Regions from separate parts of the Streptomyces sp. NPDC058257 genome, predicted to be linked through region 3. Evidence: riboswitches for the same ligand, from Rfam matches in the RefSeq annotation. Region 3 holds a riboswitch; each other region holds the start of a gene.

Region 1 (4,206 bases), on a different contig from region 3:
TGCGTACGACGAAGGGCACGCCCACCAGAGCCTGCGCGAGCGGCACCAGGATCCACGTGGAGCGCAGGTCGAGCGGCGGCTTGTCCAGCGTGATCAGGAACCCGAAGCCCACCGTCACCGCGGAGACCCCGAGCGGCAGCATCAGGAGCGCGTCGAAACCGCGCACCAGCCGACCGGCCTTCCGGGTGAGCGCCGCCGCCGCGAGCCCGCCGATCACCAGGGCGATGGCGGTGGCGGCGAGCGCGTACTGGAGCGAATTCCAGACGGCCTCGATCGGCGGTACGAGGAAGGCCCCGCCCTCCGCCGATGTCAGCTCCTTGTAGTAGGTGAAGCCGTAGCCGTCGGGGCCGCTCAGCGACCGCTCGATCAGCACGCCGAGCGGCAGCAGTACCAGCACGGCGATCGTGACCATGACCCCGGCGAGCAGCGTCCACTGCCCTGGGCCGCGTGGCCGCCGCGCGACCGTGGAGGCGTCGACCAGCTTCAGCGCGGTCTCCCGCCTGCGCACCGTCCACGCGTGCACGGCGAGGATCAGGCCGACCGCCGCGAACTGCACGATCGTCAGGACGGCGGCCGTCGACAGGTCGAGGAGCTGGGCGGTCTGCCGGTAGATCTCGACTTCGAGGGTCGAGTACGCGGGTCCGCCGAGGATCTGCACGACGCCGAAGGAGGTGAACGTGAACAGGAAGACCATGAGGGACGCCGCGGCGACCGCGGGCCCGAGCGCGGGGAGCGTCACCGTCCGCCACGCCATCCACCGCGAGGCGCCGAGCATCCGCGCGGCCTCCTCCTGACGCGGGTCGAGCTGCGACCAGAGACCGCCCACGGTCCGTACGACGACGGCGTAATTGAAGAAGACGTGCGCGAGCAGAATGGCCCACACGGTCGTGTCGAGCCGCACGCCCCACATCTCGTCGAGCAGACCGCCCCGGCCGAGCAGCGCGAGGAACGCGGTCCCGACGACGACCGTCGGCAGCACGAACGGCACGGTGACGATCGCCCGCAGAACCTGCTTGCCCCTGAACTCGAAGCGCGCGAAGACGTACGCGCCGGGGAGCGCGATGAGCAGCGTGAGCGCGGTCGACGCGAGCGCCTGCCAGGTGGTGAACCACAGCACGTGCCGCACGTCGGACTGCCCGATGACCTCGACGATCCGTCCGAACTGCCACTCCCCGCCGACCTTCAGGCCACGCGCGACGATCGCGGCGACCGGATAGGCGAAGAAGAGCGCGAAGAACGCGACGGGCACGGCCATCAGACCGAGCCGAGCCGCGCCCCCGCGTCCGGCCCTCTTGCGGGCCGGGCTCTTTACTTCAGTACGAGCGAGGTCCACGACTTGACCCACTGCTCGCGGTTGTCGGCGATCTTCTTCGGGTCCATGGTCTCCGGATCGTCGACCTTGACCCCGTGTTTGACGAACAGCTCGGGCAGCTCGGCGTTCTTCCGCACCGGATTCACGAACATGTTCAACGGCATGTCGCCCTGGAACTTGTCACTGATCAGGAAGTCGAGCAGCGCCTTGCCGCCCTTCTCGTTCTTGGCGTTGCTGAGCAGGCCCGCGTACTCGACCTGCCGGAAGCAGGTGCCGGTCGCGACGCCGGTCGGCGCCTGCTTGGGCTGCGGCTTCGCGTAGAGCACCTCGACGGGCGGCGACGAGGCGTACGAGACGACGAGCGGCCGGTCGCCCTTCGCCTTCTTGCCCCCGGCGGACCCGGAGAACTCCTCGTTGTAGGCCTGCTCCCAGCCGTCGACGACCTTGACGCCGTTGGCCTTGAGCTTCTTCCAGTAGCTTTCCCAGCCGTGTTCCCCGTCGCCGTACTCGGCGGCCGTCCCCAGCAGGAAACCGAGACCGGGAGACGAGGTCGCGGCGTTCTCGGTCACGAGCAGGTTCTTGTACGCGGGCTTGGCCAGGTCGGCGAAGGACTTCGGCGGCGCGAGCTTCTTGTCGGCGAAGTACTTCTTGTCGTAGTTGACGCAGATGTCACCGCTGTCGACGGGCGTGACGCGATGCTTGCCCTGATCGACACGGAACTGCGAGGCGACCTGCCCCGACCCCTTGGCCTCGTAGGACTGGAAGAGGTCATTGTCGAGGGCGCGCGAGAGCAGGGTGTTGTCGACGCCGAAGAAGACGTCCCCTTGCGGGTTGTCCTTCGAGAGAATCGCCTTGTTCACGGCGGCACCCGCGTCGCCGTCCTTGAGGACGTTGACCTTGTAGCCGGAGCTCTTCTCGAACGCCTTCAGTACGTCCTTGGAGACATTGAAGGAGTCGTGGCTGACCAGCGTGACGCTCTTGGAATCGGCGGCCTCGTCGCCGCTGCCGGACGAGCTGCCGCACGCGGAGAGCGCGACGAGCGAGAGGCCGACCGCGACAGCGGTGACCGTGACCTTCTTGGTGGAGCTCACTTTGGTGGTGCTCACGTTGGTGGTGCTCACGTTGGTGGTGCTCACTGAATTGATTCCTCCTGGAGTGACCAGGAAGAGACGCGGCCCTGCCCACAGCCTTGAAGAGGCTGCGGGCAGGGCGCAACAGCTTGAGTGATGTCCGAACTTCCTACCCGGAATGACCCGGGCAAGGTTCAGAGGGTCTGCGGCCAACCTGTTCTTGGTGCCGCACTCTCAGCGCTGTGGCGCTCCCCTGTCGGAATATGAAGATGTGTTCCGGCTATGAAGTTGTGTTCCGGCCAGACTAACGCGCGGCAGGCTAGCGCTCGGACGCGGCGAGCTGACCGCAGGCCCCGTCGATCTCCTGGCCCCGGGTGTCACGCACCGTGACGGGCACTCCATGAGCGGCGATGGCGTCCACGAAGGCCTTCTCGTCCTCCGGCCGCGACGCGGTCCACTTCGAACCCGGCGTCGGGTTCAGCGGGATCAGGTTCACGTGGACGGGCTTGTTCTTGAGCAGCCGCCCGAGACGGTCACCACGCCAGGCCTGGTCGTTGATGTCGCGGATCAGCGCGTACTCGATGGACAGGCGGCGCCCCGACTTGGCGGCGTACTCCCACCCGGACTCCAGCACCTCGCGCACGTTCCACCGCGTGTTGACGGGGACGAGGGTGTCGCGCAGCTCGTCGTCGGGCGCGTGCAGCGAGATGGCGAGGCGGCACTTGAAGCCCTCGTCGGCGAACCGGTGGATGGCGGGCACCAGGCCGACCGTCGACACGGTGATCCCACGCTGCGAGAGGCCGACGCCGTCGGGCTCGGGATCCGTGAGCCTACGAATGGCACCGGTCACGCGGTTGTAGTTGGCGAGCGGCTCGCCCATCCCCATGAACACGATGTTGGAGAGCCGGGCGGGCCCGCCGGGAATCTCCCCGTCCCGCAGCGCCCGCATCCCGTCGACGATCTGGTGCACGATCTCGGCGGTCGACAGATTCCGGTCGAGGCCGGCCTGCCCCGTCGCACAGAACGGACAGTTCATCCCGCATCCGGCCTGCGACGAGATGCACATCGTCACGCGGTCCGGATAGCGCATGAGCACGGACTCGACGAGCGTCCCGTCGAAGAGGCGCCACAGCGTCTTGCGGGTGGTGTCGTCGTCACAGCTGATGTGCCGGACCACGGACATCAGCTCGGGAAGCAACGCCTCTTGCAGCTTCTGGCGCGAACCGGCGGGGATGTCGGTCCACTGCTCCGGGTCGTGCGCGTACCGCGCGAAGTAGTGCTGCGAGAGCTGCTTGGCGCGAAACGGTTTCTCGCCGACGGCTGCGACGGCTTCCTTGCGCTCGGCGGGCGTGAGGTCGGCGAGATGCCGCGGCGGCTTCTTGGCTCCGCGGGGCGCGACGAAGGTGAGTTCTCCGGGTACAGGCATGGTTCTTCCAGTGTCGCAGACGGAGGGGGCCCGGCCAGGTCACCGGCTATGGGTGGTGGTCGTTGTTGGTCGTCACTGGTGGGTGTGGGCCGCCCTTTGACGGCCCACAGACGGCCCGGCGGTTTCCGGGCTGACCTGCGAGAAGAAAGCCATGCGCCCTGTCCGAACCTCGTGCCGCCACGGCCCTCAGACGTGCGTCGAGAGCTGGGCCCGCAATGCTGCACGCCGCGACGTAAGCGCCTCAACGCAGGTCAGGGGGCACTCGCTAGATGGCACCTCGCGGCAGCGATCAAGCGCACAACTCACTAGCGCAGACATTCGAACACGCGGCCTAATCTTCGTCATGGCGCCAACCCTCTTCCCTAACGACCTGATCCAGCTCTAGACCGCCTGGACCC
Region 2 (4,206 bases), on a different contig from region 3:
CCTCGGGGAGGTTGGGGGTGATGAGGTCGGCGAGAGGCAGGAGACGGTCGCGCAACACCGTCACCGCATCGGCCTCGAGAAGGCGGTGGCCGCTGGTCGAGACCATGACGGGGTCGAGGACGACGCACCGGGGGCGGTGCCGCTCCAGGGCGTCCGCGACGGCTGCGGCGATGGCGGCATCGGCCAGCATTCCGATCTTGACGGCGTCCACCGGGACGTCGGCGAACAGAGTGTCGAGCTGCTCGGTGACGAACGCCGGGGGGACGGCATGGATGCCGGTGACGCCCTGGGTGTTCTGTGCGGTCAGAGCGGTCAGAACCGCTGTTCCGTAGGCGCCGTTGGCGGAGAACGCCTTCAAGTCGGCCTGGATCCCGGCGCCGCCGGAGGGGTCGCTGGCGGCGATGCTGAGGGCGATGGGCGGGCTGGTCACGCGGGGATCTCCTGTCGCAGAGTGCGAACGAGGGAACGGGCCGCGGTCTCGGGGTCGGGCTGTCCGCAGACCGCGCTGACGACAGCGATCCCGGCCGCGCCACTTCCCATGACCGCGGCGGCCTCGGTCACGCCGATCCCGCCGATGGCCACGCAGGGCAGCGGGCTCTCCCGGACGATCCGGGCCAGGCCGCGCACACCGAGCGGGGCGTCCGCGTCTGGCTTGGTGGACTGCGGGAACACCGGACCGACACCGAGGTGGTCGACGGTGTCCGGCACGTGCGCCAGCTGCTCGGGGCGGCTGACGGACAGGCCGACGTACGCATGGGGACCGAGCTGGCGCCGGGCGGTCGCGGGGGAGACGTCCCGCTGCCCGAGGTGGACGCCGTCCGCGTCCAACCAGACCGCCACGTCCAGGCGGTCGTTGACGATCAAGGGGACGCCGGTGTCCGCGAGTTCGGCCTGGATCGCCCGGCCGAGCGAGAACAGCGTGCGGGCGTCCGCGTCCGGATCTCGCAACTGGACGGCGGTGACGCCGCCCTTGACGGCCGCTGCAACGGTGGCGGCGACACCGCGGTGGCCGCAGAGCCTGGTGTCGGTCACGAGATACAGGGACAGATCGAGAGGAGGTCGCATGGGTTGCTCCTTGGGGGTCTCCCGGCCGGGGAAAGCCGTGGGAAACGCATCGGGAGGTACGGGCAAAGTCAGGCCCTGAAGTGCGGGGACCTTGAGTTGGTCACAGGGGCGAGAGCGGGGGACAGGACAGCCGGACTCGGTGTTGGGGGCGCCGCCCCAGGGCGGGCGGGGGCCTGTGCAGCGGGTGGCGTCCGGGCCACCGCTCACGCAGGACCCCGCGGTACGCGCATGCTCAGCGCAGGTTGAGAGCCTCGGCGAGACGCTCAGGGCTGAGCTCGTACAGCGCGTCGATCAGGGCGACCGCGAACGTGCCGGGCCCCGCGGAGCAGGTGGCGGCGTCCTCCGCGGCCACGGTGAGCAGGCCGGTCGCGGCAGTGGCGGCAAGCAGCGCGTCGCCGGTGACGGCTGTGCAGGCGGCCACCAGGGCGCCGAGTGAGCAGCCCGTTCCCGTCACCAGAGCCAGCAGCGGGTGCCCGTTGGCCAGGCGCACCACTCTCGTCCCGTCCGTGAGAACGTCCTGCGGACCGCTCACCGCGACCGCGCAGCCGTAGCGCCGGGCCAGCGCGTCGGCCGCGGCCAGCGCCGCCTCGGGGGCGTCAGTGCTGTCCACGCCGTGCCCGCCCGTGCCGCCGTCCAGTGCCAGGATCTCGGAAGCATTACCGCGAACGACCGCTGGGGGTGCGCTCTCAAGGAGTTCGCGGGCGAGCTCGGTGCGCCAGGGCAGCGGGCCGACCGCCACCGGGTCGAGCACCCACGGCCGCCCGGCCCCGGCCGCTTCTGTGACCGCGACGCGCATCGCCGCCGCCGTCACGGAGGTCACCGTTCCCAGGTTGACCAGGACACCCCCGGCCGCCCGGGCCAGCGTTCCGGCCTCCTCCGCGCTGTGCACCATCGCGGGGGCAGCCCCCGCCGCGAGCAGCACGTTCGCGGTGAACTGCGACACCACGACGTTGGTCAGGCAGTGCACAAGGGGTGCGGAGGTCCGCAGGGACGCGATCACATCCGCCACGGCATCACGGGAAACAGCAGTGCCGTGCTGGGCAGGTACGGAGGCAGTATCCATCGTCAACACCCTTCCTACGCCGGCATTACCCGGTCCAGGTTCATGCGGTCGGCGGAAAGGGGAGCAAGTCCCGTCCGCCCTCTCAGCCCGGCTACTCCCGAGCTCCCGCGGTGGTCGCTACGCAATGTACCTCCTTCAGGAACGGGAGTTCGCACTCGGGTACCTCACGAAACGACACGGATCTGTCGGGGCGGCCTGACCATCGCCCGGATGGCTCTCTGGGCGACTCCGGGCGATGGCCAGACCGCCGCTGCTGGACTCAGGCGGGAGGCGCGGCGTGGGGCTCAAGGCGGTAGCCGTGTCCGCGCAGGGTGGAGATTCGCGGTAGCGCCGCGGGGAGCGGGGACGCACCGGCCGCGTCGGAGAGGCGGCGGCGCAAGGCGGCCATCGTGACGTCGAGGGTCTTGGTGGAGCCGAACCAGTTCTCGTCCCAGACCTCGGCCATCAGCACCTCGCGGGACACTGCCTCTCCCATGTGCCGGGCGAGCATGGCGAGCAGCTCGAACTCCTTGGGCCTGAGCGGGACTTCTCGGTCGTGGAGGATGCACCGGCGCGCGGTGACGTCGACGATCAGGTCGCCGAGCGAGATCGGCTCCTGTGCCGGGGAGGCGATCGTACGGCGGCGCAGGTGGGCGCGGAGCCGGGCCAGCAGAACCGTCAGGCTGAAGGGTTTGACGAGGTAGTCGTCGGCTCCGGCATCGAGTCCGGCGATGACGTCGATGTCGTCCGTACGGGCGGTGAGGATGATGATCAGCAGGTCGGGGCAGCGGGCTCGCAGAGTGCGGGCGATGTCGAGGCCGTCCATGTCGGGCAGGCCGAGGTCCAGGAGCAGCACGTCGTACAGGGTCTGCGCGGACTCGGTGAAGGCGGCAGCGCCGGTCCGGCTCCACGTCGGGGTGTATCCGTTGCTGCGCAGCCCCGTTTCGAGATGGCGGCCGATGGTGTCGTCGTCCTCGACGACGAGGACGCTATAGCGGCTGCGGTCCGGTGTGGCGGGCGTTCGCATGCTGGGCAGCGTAGAGCCGGGCGGGGCGTTCACAGATCCCGGAGTTCCTCGACGGCGGGTCGAGCGGCGCGTCGCACTCCGTTCAGCGCGGCGGCCAGTACGGCCGCGGTCGCGGCGAACACGGTGAGAGCCAGATAGGCGCCCGGGACGGCGAGGGCGGCGGGCGGCGGGTCGAATACGCCCGTCAGAACCTTGACGAGCATCTCGGAGAGGGCCCAGCCGATGAGCGTGCCACCGGCCAGGCCGCCCGCGGTCAGCAGGATCGCCTCGGTCAGGACCATCCCGCGCAACTGCCGTCGTGTCGCGCCGAGCACGGTGGCGATGGCGAACGTGCGGCGGCGTTCGGCGAGGCCGAGCGCGAGGACAAGGCCACCGGCTCCGGCGGCCAGGAGCACCGCGAAGGCCAGCTCGATACGGGTGAGGCCCGCCAGGTCGATGGAGGTCAGGCTGGTGCCGACGGTGCCGCGGGTCTGCGTGAGGTCGGTGACAGTGGCACTGGTGCCGAGCTGCGCCCGCAGGCGCGCGGCGATCTGCTTCTGGTGGGCGCCGCCGGTGTCCACCAGGAACGAGCCGACCGCGTCACTGCCGGTGGCCCGGGCCACGTAGGAGGAGTTGGCGACGAAGAAGCTGTCCTTCGGCGCGGTCGGGAACTCCTTGGCGACGCCCACGTAGTGGAAGGGCACCGTGCGCAGCGCCTTCGTGCGAGCGTCCTGGATGCGCAGGTTGACCCTGTCACCGGGAGAGAGCTGGAAGTCGGTGACGGTCTCCGCGCTGACCAGCAGTGCGTCGGGCTGCTTCGCGAGCTTGCGCATGAGGGTGCCCGCGCTGCCTCCGGAGAAGTAGGCGTCCTGAAGGGAGGTGGCCGAGGCGACCGTGTCAGGGCGTACGCCGTAGAGGTCCTGGAGGTCGGAGCCGACGTAGGCGAACCGGTGCTGGAGCGGCTCGACATGACGTACGCCGGAGACCTTGAGGGAGGCGGCCGCGCTGGGTGGCGTCTGTGCTCCGGGCGGTTCGGTGACGGTGACGTCGGCGCCGTTGGTGAGCCGCGCGTCGACTTCGGCCTGCTGCTTGT
Region 3 (4,206 bases):
TTAAGCAAGATGCCATGAGTGTCAGGGAGTTGGTTCCTGGCCAGTCGAGCTTTAGCGACGGGGTAGGCGGGCGATGCGAGAGTCGGTCCAGGCAGAGGTCATGATGAGCTTCCTCGTTTCCGAGGAGCTGTCGTTTCGCATCCCGGTGGAGCTGCGTTACGAGACCGGCGATCCCTACGCCGTCCGGCTGACCTTCCACCTTCCCGGTGACGCCCCAGTGACCTGGGCCTTCGGGCGTGAGTTGCTGGTCGACGGGGTGGGTGAGGCGTGCGGCGAAGGTGATGTGCACATCGAGCCCACCGATTCCGAGCTGCTCGACGAGGTGCTCATCAGGCTTCAGGTCGGTGCGGACCAGGCGCTGTTCCGGGTGGGTATCCCGCCGCTGCTCGCCTTCCTGGACCGCACGGACAAGCTGGTGCCACTGGGGCAGGAGCGGGCACTCGCCGACTTCGAGACCCACCTGGACGAAGCGCTGGACCGGATCCTCGCCGAGGAGCAGAGCGCGGGCTGACCTCGCGAACCGATGAGCGAATCCGCACGGCATTTTGGTGCATTTCTTGGCATCGGCGGTGCAGAGTAACGGCGGCGCAGGATATCGGCGGCTCAAGGCATCGCGGCTCAGGCCTTGCGGCGTCGGCCCTTTCCGCCGCGAGGCTGCTTGGCGGCCGGGGTGGCCCCGCTTCCCGGTCGGCCCGCGGTGCCCGGGTGCGCCGTGCTCCCCGCCCCGCCCGCGGGGGTCGACCGGTCGGCCGAGACCACCAGGGCCGCGAGCGCGGTCGTCACCGGCACCGAGGCGACCAGGCCGATCGAACCGACCAGGGTGCGCACGATCTCCTCGGCCACCAGTTCGCTGTTGGCCACTGTGCCCACGCTGCTCTGCGCGATCGAGAAGAGCAGCAGCAGGGGCAGCGCGGCGCCCGCGTAGGCCAGTACCAGGGTGTTGACGACCGAGGCGATGTGATCGCGGCCGATGCGGATGGCCGCGCCGTACAGACCGCGCCAGCCCATCGTGGGGTTGGCCTGGTGCAGTTCCCAGACCGCGGACGTCTGCGTCACCGTCACATCGTCGAGCACGCCGAGCGAGCCGATGATGACGCCGGCCAGGAGCAGACCGCTCATGTCGATGGACGGGTACAGGCCATGGATCAGGCCGGTGTTGTCGTCCGTGTTGCCGCTCAGCGACGCCCAGCCGATGAAGAGCGAGCCGAGGAGCCCGATGAGGAGCAGAGAGATCAGCGTGCCGAGGACCGCCACCGAGGTACGCGCCGTGAGGCCGTGGCACAGATAGAGCGCGATCAGCATGATGGCGCTGGCCCCGATCACCGCCACGACCAGCGGATTCGAGCCCTGCAGGATCGCGGGCAGGATGAAGAACGTCAGGACCAGGAAGCTCAACGCCAGTGCGACGAGGGCCATGAGGCCGCGCAACCGTCCCACCACGACGACGGCGAGCGCGAAGATCCCGGCGAGCAGCGCCATGGGGAACTTCCGGTTCACATCGGTGACCGAGTACTGCAGCGCCTCGGGGGCCGTGGGCTCATAGGCGACCACCACCTTCTGGTCCTGGCGCAACTGCCGCGGTGAGTCCGGCTGGACGATCTCGGTGAAGGTGCGGCCCCTGTCCTTGCCGCTGGTCACCTCGATCGTCGCCTTCTTGCAGACGCCCTTCGCGCGGGACTCAGCGGACTGCCCCTCGGCGGTGGAGGTGTCGCCGTTGGGCGGGGTCTGCGAGGCGTTCACGTCCTTGCAGGGCAGCTCCTGAAGCTTCGCGACCTCGCCCGACTGGGTCTGACGGTCGAAGCCGACTCCGGTGCGCTCATGGGACGGCGCGCCACCGGGCCAGAACACCGCCAGCCCCACGACGACCGCCGTGGCGAAAGGAATCAGCACGGCGGCGATGACCTTGCGCAGATGCTTGGAGACGGGCGCGGCAGGACCGTGGCTGTGGGAGTGCCCATGCGGGTCCGGCGGCACGTTCGGGGCGGGCGGCTGGGACGGCGGCTCTGTGGTGGTCACTGCCCGATCATCGCAAGAACGGAGGAGGCCCTCTGTTCAGCGCGCCCGACAGGGCGCTAGCGTGGAGCCACCTTTGCAATCGCGGGAGCTCGGAGCACCGGGCTGAGAGGGCGCTGACCTCCGTACGAAGCGGCACGAAAAGTGCACGAGCCGTACGGGATTCGCTGCGTCGACCGCCGAACCTGTTACCGGGTAATGCCGGCGTAGGGAGTAGGTCTCATGACCACATCGGACGCACGCACGCCTGCCTCGACGCAGAACCAGAGCGACGAGGCCGGGAAGTCCATCGGCTGGCACAAGGCGTATGTCGAGGGCTCACGCCCAGACCTGCGGGTGCCGGTCCGCCAGGTGCACCTCACCAACGGCAAGGCCGTGACCCTGTACGACACTTCGGGGCCGTACACCGACGAGTCCATCGACACCGACGTCCGCAGGGGCCTCGCGCCGCTGCGCGAGAACTGGATCATCGCTCGCGGCGACACCGCGGAGTACACGGGCCGCCCGCCACGCCCCGAGGACGACGGCATCAAGCACACCTCGCCGCGCGGCGGCCTGAAGAACCTCGACGCGGTCTTCCCCGGCCGCCCCCGCCAGCCGCGCCGGGGCCGCGAAGGACAGGCGGTGACGCAGCTCGCGTACGCCCGCCGGGGCGAGATCACGCCCGAGATGGAGTTCATCGGGATCCGCGAGAACCTCGACCCCGAGGTCGTGCGCGCGGAGGTCGCCGCGGGCCGCGCGGTCATCCCCGCCAACGTCAACCACCCGGAGATCGAGCCGATGATCATCGGCAAGAAGTTCCTGGTGAAGGTCAACGCCAACATCGGCAACTCCGCGGTCACCTCCTCCATCGAGGAGGAGGTGGACAAGATGACCTGGGCGACCAAGTGGGGCGCCGACACGGTCATGGACCTGTCCACCGGGCGCAACATCCACACCACCCGCGAGTGGGTCCTGCGCAACTCCCCCGTCCCCATCGGCACCGTGCCGCTCTACCAGGCCCTGGAGAAGGTCGATGGCCAGGCCGAGGCGCTGACCTGGGAGATCTACAAGGACACGGTCATCGAGCAGGCCGAACAGGGCGTGGACTACATGACGGTGCACGCGGGCGTGCGCCTTCCGTACGTCCCGCTGACCGCCAATCGCAAGACCGGCATCGTCTCGCGCGGCGGCTCGATCATGGCGGCCTGGTGTCTCGCGCACCACAAGGAGAGCTTTCTCTACGAGAACTTCGAGGAGCTCTGCGAGATCCTCGCGTCGTACGACGTGACGTACTCGCTCGGCGACGGTCTGCGCCCCGGCTCGATCGCGGACGCCAACGACGAGGCGCAGTTCGCCGAGTTGCGCACGCTCGGGGAACTCAACACGATCGCCAAGCGTCATAGCGTACAGACCATGATCGAGGGCCCGGGCCACGTCCCGATGCACAAGATCAAGGAGAACATCGACCTTCAGCAGGAGATCTGCGAGGAGGCGCCGTTCTACACGCTCGGCCCGCTGACCACCGACATCGCACCCGCGTACGACCACATCACCTCCGGCATCGGCGCCGCGATGATCGGCTGGTGGGGCACGGCGATGCTCTGCTACGTCACGCCCAAGGAGCACCTGGGCCTGCCCAACCGCGACGACGTGAAGACCGGCGTGATCACCTACAAGATCGCGGCCCACGCGGCGGACCTCGCCAAGGGGCACCCGGGCGCACAGGACTGGGACGACGCTCTCTCGGACGCGCGTTTCGAGTTCCGCTGGGAGGACCAGTTCAACCTGGCCCTCGACCCCGTCACGGCACGGGAGTTCCACGACGAGACGCTGCCCGCGGAGCCCGCGAAGACGGCGCACTTCTGCTCGATGTGCGGGCCGAAGTTCTGCAGCATGAAGATCTCGCACGACATCCGGCGTGAGCACGGCGGCACGCGGGATGAGATCGAGGAGGGCATGGAGCAGAAGTCCAAGGAGTTCGCGGCAGCCGGAAACCGCGTGTATCTGCCGATCGCCGACTGAGCAGCGGTGCTGCGGTACAGCGGTGCTGCGGTGCTGCGGTGCTGCGGTGCTGCGGTGCTGCCGTACACGCCGTGCTTCGGGCGGGCGGAGATCGCGTCCGCCCGAAGCAGCGTTATGCACTACTCCGGCTTGTGATCCGGCCCGCCGAAGTCCGGGCTTGAGTAGTCCGGGCTCGAGAAGCTCGGGCGG
Region 4 (4,206 bases), on a different contig from region 3:
CCCTGCACACCGGGGTCGAGGCGGCGCATCGCGACCGTCGTCAGCTCCGTTCCGGAGGCGACGAGGGAGCGTTCGAGGATGTCCAGGCTCGGCGCACCGCCCGTACCCATGATCAGGCGTGAGGAAAGAGTGAGCCCGCCGATGACGAAGGGGTCGTCTGCCATGCCGGTTCAGCCTCCTTGGACGGCGGTGAGGACCTCGACGCGGTCCCCGTCGGTGAGGGGGGTGGTGGACCACCGCGCGCGCGGGACGACGGTTTCGTTGAGCGCGGCGGCGATCCCGGACGGAGCTCTGGTGAGCGTGGCGACGAGCGCTTCGAGCGTGGTGCCCGCGGCCACGTCGCGTGCTTCTCCGTTGACGGATACGGCTGTAACGGCTGAGAGAGTCATGCGGGCTGCTCCATGAAGCGCTGCGTGAGGGAGGCGCCGACGAAGCGCAGCGGGGTGAACCCCCGCGCCTCGTCGGGCAGTTCACCGGTGGTCAGGGCGTGCGCGAGGACCTCGCCGGTGACGGGGGTCAGAAGCACGCCGTTGCGGTAGTGCCCTGTGGCCAGCTGGAGGCCGGGGAGCGCGGTCGGGCCGAGCAGCGGCGCGTTGTCGGGCGAGCCGGGGCGCAGGCCCGCGCGGGTCTCGGTCAGCGGCAGTTCCGTGATGCCAGGTACGAGCTCGTGGGCGTCCCGGAGCAGCTCGTACACGCCGCCCGCGGTGACCGTCGTGTCCCAGCCGAGCTCCTCGCTGGTAGCGCCGACGACGAGCTCGCCGTTCTCGCGCGGCACCAGGTAGACGTGGCTGCCGCGCACGACGGCGCGCACGGTACGGCTCAGGAACGGCGCGTACCGCTCCGGCACCGTGAGCCGCAGGACCTGCCCCTTCACGGGACGCACGGGCGGCAGCACGCCCTCCGGGACACCTGCGAGCCGCCCGCTGAGGCTGCCCGCGGCGAGCACGGTCTGCCCGGCCTCCAGGGCGGTGCCGTCGGCGAGGACGACACCGGTGGCCCGGTCGCCTGCGACCGTGAGGCGCTCCGCCCACGCACGGTGGAAGATCACGCCCGCCCGCTCGCAGGCCACGAGCAGTGCCGCGGCGAGCCTGCGCGGGTCGATCTGATGGTCGCCGTCGACGCGAAGGCCGCCGCGGACCCCCGGTGCGAGCATCGGTTCGAGGCGGCGGCACTCCCGCCCGCTCAGCCACTCCGACGTGAGCCCCGACCGCTCCTGGAGTGCGTGCAGCTCACGCAGGTGGGCGCGGTCGTCGGAGTCGAGGGCGACGGCGAGCGTGCCGCACGCGCGGTAGCCGACATCGCGGCCGCTCGCCTCCGCCAACTCCGCCGCGAACTCCGGATAGCGCCGCGCGGAGGCCAGATTCAGCCCGAGCAGCGTCTGCTCGCCGTAGTGCAGCTCGGTGACGGCGGCCAGCATGCCCGCGGCGACCTGCGCCGCGCCGCCGCCCGGTTCGGGGTCCACGACCGCGGTGGACAGGCCGCGCTGCGCCGCCCGCCAGGCCGTGACCAGGCCGATGATGCCGCCCCCGATGACGACGACATCGGTCGTCTCGTGGGGTGATGTATGTGGATGCATGGGCGTCCAGCCCCTCCCTTCGCCGGCATGACCCGGATCAGGTTCGTACGGTCGGAGGCCGTCCCAGCCTCCCTCTCAGCCCGGTACGTCCGGGCTCCCGCGAGTGCTCTGCATCCGCCACCCTAGTCCCTGGTCTCCGTGGGCAGTAGGGGAGCTGTCCGGGTATGCGCCGTGACGGTGTGTCATAGATCTCCTCGTAGCGCTCTGCGGGGTGCGTCACCCGCCGCCCTAGAGTGATCGGGTGAGCGAGCGCCAGAGGCAGGACAAGCGGCACGTCGTCATCGTGGGCGCGGGGATGGCCGGGGTGCAGACCGCCGTCGCCCTGCGCGAGCAGGGGTTCGCCGGTGCGGTCACCCTGATCGGCGCGGAACCCCACCGGCCGTACGACAGGCCGCCGCTGTCCAAGGCCGTGCTGCTCGGCAAGGCGGAGGGCTCCGCCTTCGACATCGACTTCGAGGCGCTCGGCATCGAGCTGAGCCTGGGCCACGAGGTCACGGGCGTGCGCCCGGCGGACCGCGAACTGGACACCGCGTCGGGCCCGGCGCCCTACGACACCCTGGTCATCGCCACCGGCGCCGAGCCGATCCTGCTGCCCGGCACTGCCCAAGTCCCCGGAGTCCACCTGCTGCGCACCCTCGACGACGCCGAGCGGCTGCGGCCCGTGCTCGCCGAACAGCACCGTGTCGTGGTCATCGGCGCGGGCTGGATCGGCGCCGAGTTCGCGACCGCGGCGCGCGACGCGGGCTGCTCCGTCACCGTCGTCGAAGCCGCCGAGCGACCGCTCGCCGGGGCCCTGCCCGCGGCTGTCGCGGCGCCGATGACGTCCTGGTACGCCGACTCCGGGGCCGAACTGCGCACCCACGCGCGCGTGGACCGCGTCGAGCCCGGCAGCGTCCTCCTCGCCGACGGCACCCGGCTGCCCGCGGACGCGGTCGTCGTCGGCATCGGCGCGCGCCCCGCCACCGGCTGGCTCGCGGACTCCGGCATCACCCTGGGCGCCCACCGGGAGATCGTCGCCGACGATCACCTGCGGACGTCGGAACCCGATGTGTACGCGGTCGGCGACTGCTCCTCCTTCCCTTCGGGAAGGTATGGCGAGCGGCTTCTCGTCCACCACTGGGACAACGCCCTCCAGGGCCCGCGCACGGTGGCCGCGAACATCATCGGCGAGACCCCTTCGGCGTACGACCCCGTCCCGTACTTCTGGTCCGAGCAGTTCGGCCGCTTCGTCCAGTTCGCGGGGCACCACGCGTCGGCCGACGAGCTGGTGTGGCGCGGTGACCCGTCGGGTGCGGCCTGGACCGTGTGCTGGCTCCGTCGGGGCGCCCTGGTGGCCGTCCTCGCGGTGGGCCGCCCGCGGGACCTCGCGCAGGGCCGCAAGCTGATCGAGGCGGCTGCCCGGCTCTCCCCGGAGCTGGCGTCGGACCCCGCGGTACCGCTGAAGAAGGCAGTGCTGCCGTAGCCGGGTGCCCCGCCGCCCGGCCGCTGTCGGTGGCCGGAGATACGCTTGTCCCCGTGACCGAGATTGACGCAAAGACTGATGCTCTCGTCCCCGAGTGGCTGCACCTCCCCGACATCGCAGAAATGCTCGACGTCGAGGTGACGCGTGTGCGCCAGCTGGTCAAGGAGGGCCAGCTGATCGCCGTACGCCGTGGTGAGAACCGCGCGCTCGCGGTGCCTGCCGCCTTCATCGACGGCGACAAGATCGTCAAGGGCCTCACCGGCACCTTGACGCTCCTGCGGGACGACGGCTTCTCCGACGAAGAGATGCTGGAGTGGCTCTTCACTCCCGACCCGACCCTGCCCGGCACCCCCGCGCAGGCCCTGAGTGAGAATCGCGGCACGGAGGTGAAGCGTCGCGCCCAGGCGCTCGCCGTCTGACCGACCGACACGGAAAACCGTCGCGTACGGGCCGCGTGTCCCCCGGAGACCCGGGGCACGCGGCCCGTAGGCCACCGACGACCGGGGGGACCTCTTCATGGCCACCAAGCCTGCCCGCGAGCAGCTCGCCGACGCCCGCCTCTACCTCTGCGTGGACGCCCGCAAGCGCCAGGGCGACCTCCCGGAGTTCCTCGACGCCGTCCTCGGCGGCGGTGTCGACATCGTGCAGCTGCGGGACAAGGGCATGGAGGCGGCCGAGGAGCTCGAACACCTCCAGGTCTTCGCCGACGCCGCCCGCCGGCACGGCAAGCTCCTCGCGGTGAACGACCGCGCGGACGTCGCGCACGCCATCGGCGCCGACGTCCTGCACCTGGGCCAGGGCGACCTGCCCGTGCCCGCGGCCCGCCGCGTTCTGGGCGACGACGTTCTCATCGGCCGTTCCACGCACGCCGACGCCGAGGCCGCCGCGGCGGCGACCCAGGACGGCGTGGACTACTTCTGCACGGGACCCTGCTGGCCGACCCCGACCAAGCCCGGCCGGCACGCCCCCGGCCTCGACCTGGTCCGGTACACGGCCTCACTCGGCACGGACCGCCCGTGGTTCGCCATCGGCGGTATCGACGCGGGCAACCTGGACGAGGTGCTCGAAGCGGGCGCCCGCCGTGTCGTCGTCGTGCGGGCCATCACCGAGGCGGACGATCCGGCCGCCGCCGCGGCCGACTTCGCCAAGCGGTTGCGTTCGGCCTGAT

What was found. Region 3 has a riboswitch for thiamine pyrophosphate ahead of thiC (phosphomethylpyrimidine synthase ThiC). Riboswitches for the same ligand answer to the same signal wherever they lie in the genome.
Region 1: another riboswitch for thiamine pyrophosphate. It lies ahead of ACFVXC_RS25175 (thiamine ABC transporter substrate binding subunit); the one in region 3 lies ahead of thiC (phosphomethylpyrimidine synthase ThiC).
Region 2: another riboswitch for thiamine pyrophosphate. It lies ahead of thiM (hydroxyethylthiazole kinase); the one in region 3 lies ahead of thiC (phosphomethylpyrimidine synthase ThiC).
Region 4: another riboswitch for thiamine pyrophosphate. It lies ahead of thiO (glycine oxidase ThiO); the one in region 3 lies ahead of thiC (phosphomethylpyrimidine synthase ThiC).

The regions. Positions count from the first base shown of each region.
Region 1 covers NZ_JBHVXJ010000011.1:85,374-89,579, forward strand. The annotation lists gene ACFVXC_RS25170 (ABC transporter permease) at 1-1,333, opposite strand, end outside; gene ACFVXC_RS25175 (thiamine ABC transporter substrate binding subunit) at 1,309-2,403, opposite strand; TPP riboswitch at 2,531-2,647, opposite strand; gene rlmN (23S rRNA (adenine(2503)-C(2))-methyltransferase RlmN) at 2,702-3,808, opposite strand.
Region 2 covers NZ_JBHVXJ010000006.1:283,449-287,654, forward strand. The annotation lists gene thiD (bifunctional hydroxymethylpyrimidine kinase/phosphomethylpyrimidine kinase) at 1-430, opposite strand, end outside; gene thiE (thiamine phosphate synthase) at 427-1,065, opposite strand; gene thiM (hydroxyethylthiazole kinase) at 1,298-2,074, opposite strand; TPP riboswitch at 2,122-2,247, opposite strand; gene ACFVXC_RS18015 (response regulator transcription factor) at 2,388-3,134, opposite strand; gene ACFVXC_RS18020 (FtsX-like permease family protein) at 3,164-4,206, opposite strand, start outside.
Region 3 covers NZ_JBHVXJ010000002.1:674,315-678,520, forward strand. The annotation lists gene ACFVXC_RS08510 (SsgA family sporulation/cell division regulator) at 74-511, shown strand; gene ACFVXC_RS08515 (YibE/F family protein) at 619-2,016, opposite strand; TPP riboswitch at 2,088-2,243, shown strand; gene thiC (phosphomethylpyrimidine synthase ThiC) at 2,236-4,017, shown strand; gene ACFVXC_RS08525 (hypothetical protein) at 4,137-4,206, opposite strand, start outside.
Region 4 covers NZ_JBHVXJ010000012.1:221,855-226,060, forward strand. The annotation lists gene ACFVXC_RS27290 (thiazole synthase) at 1-164, opposite strand, end outside; gene thiS (sulfur carrier protein ThiS) at 171-389, opposite strand; gene thiO (glycine oxidase ThiO) at 386-1,576, opposite strand; TPP riboswitch at 1,574-1,687, opposite strand; gene ACFVXC_RS27305 (NAD(P)/FAD-dependent oxidoreductase) at 1,872-3,038, shown strand; gene ACFVXC_RS27310 (Rv2175c family DNA-binding protein) at 3,092-3,457, shown strand; gene thiE (thiamine phosphate synthase) at 3,555-4,205, shown strand.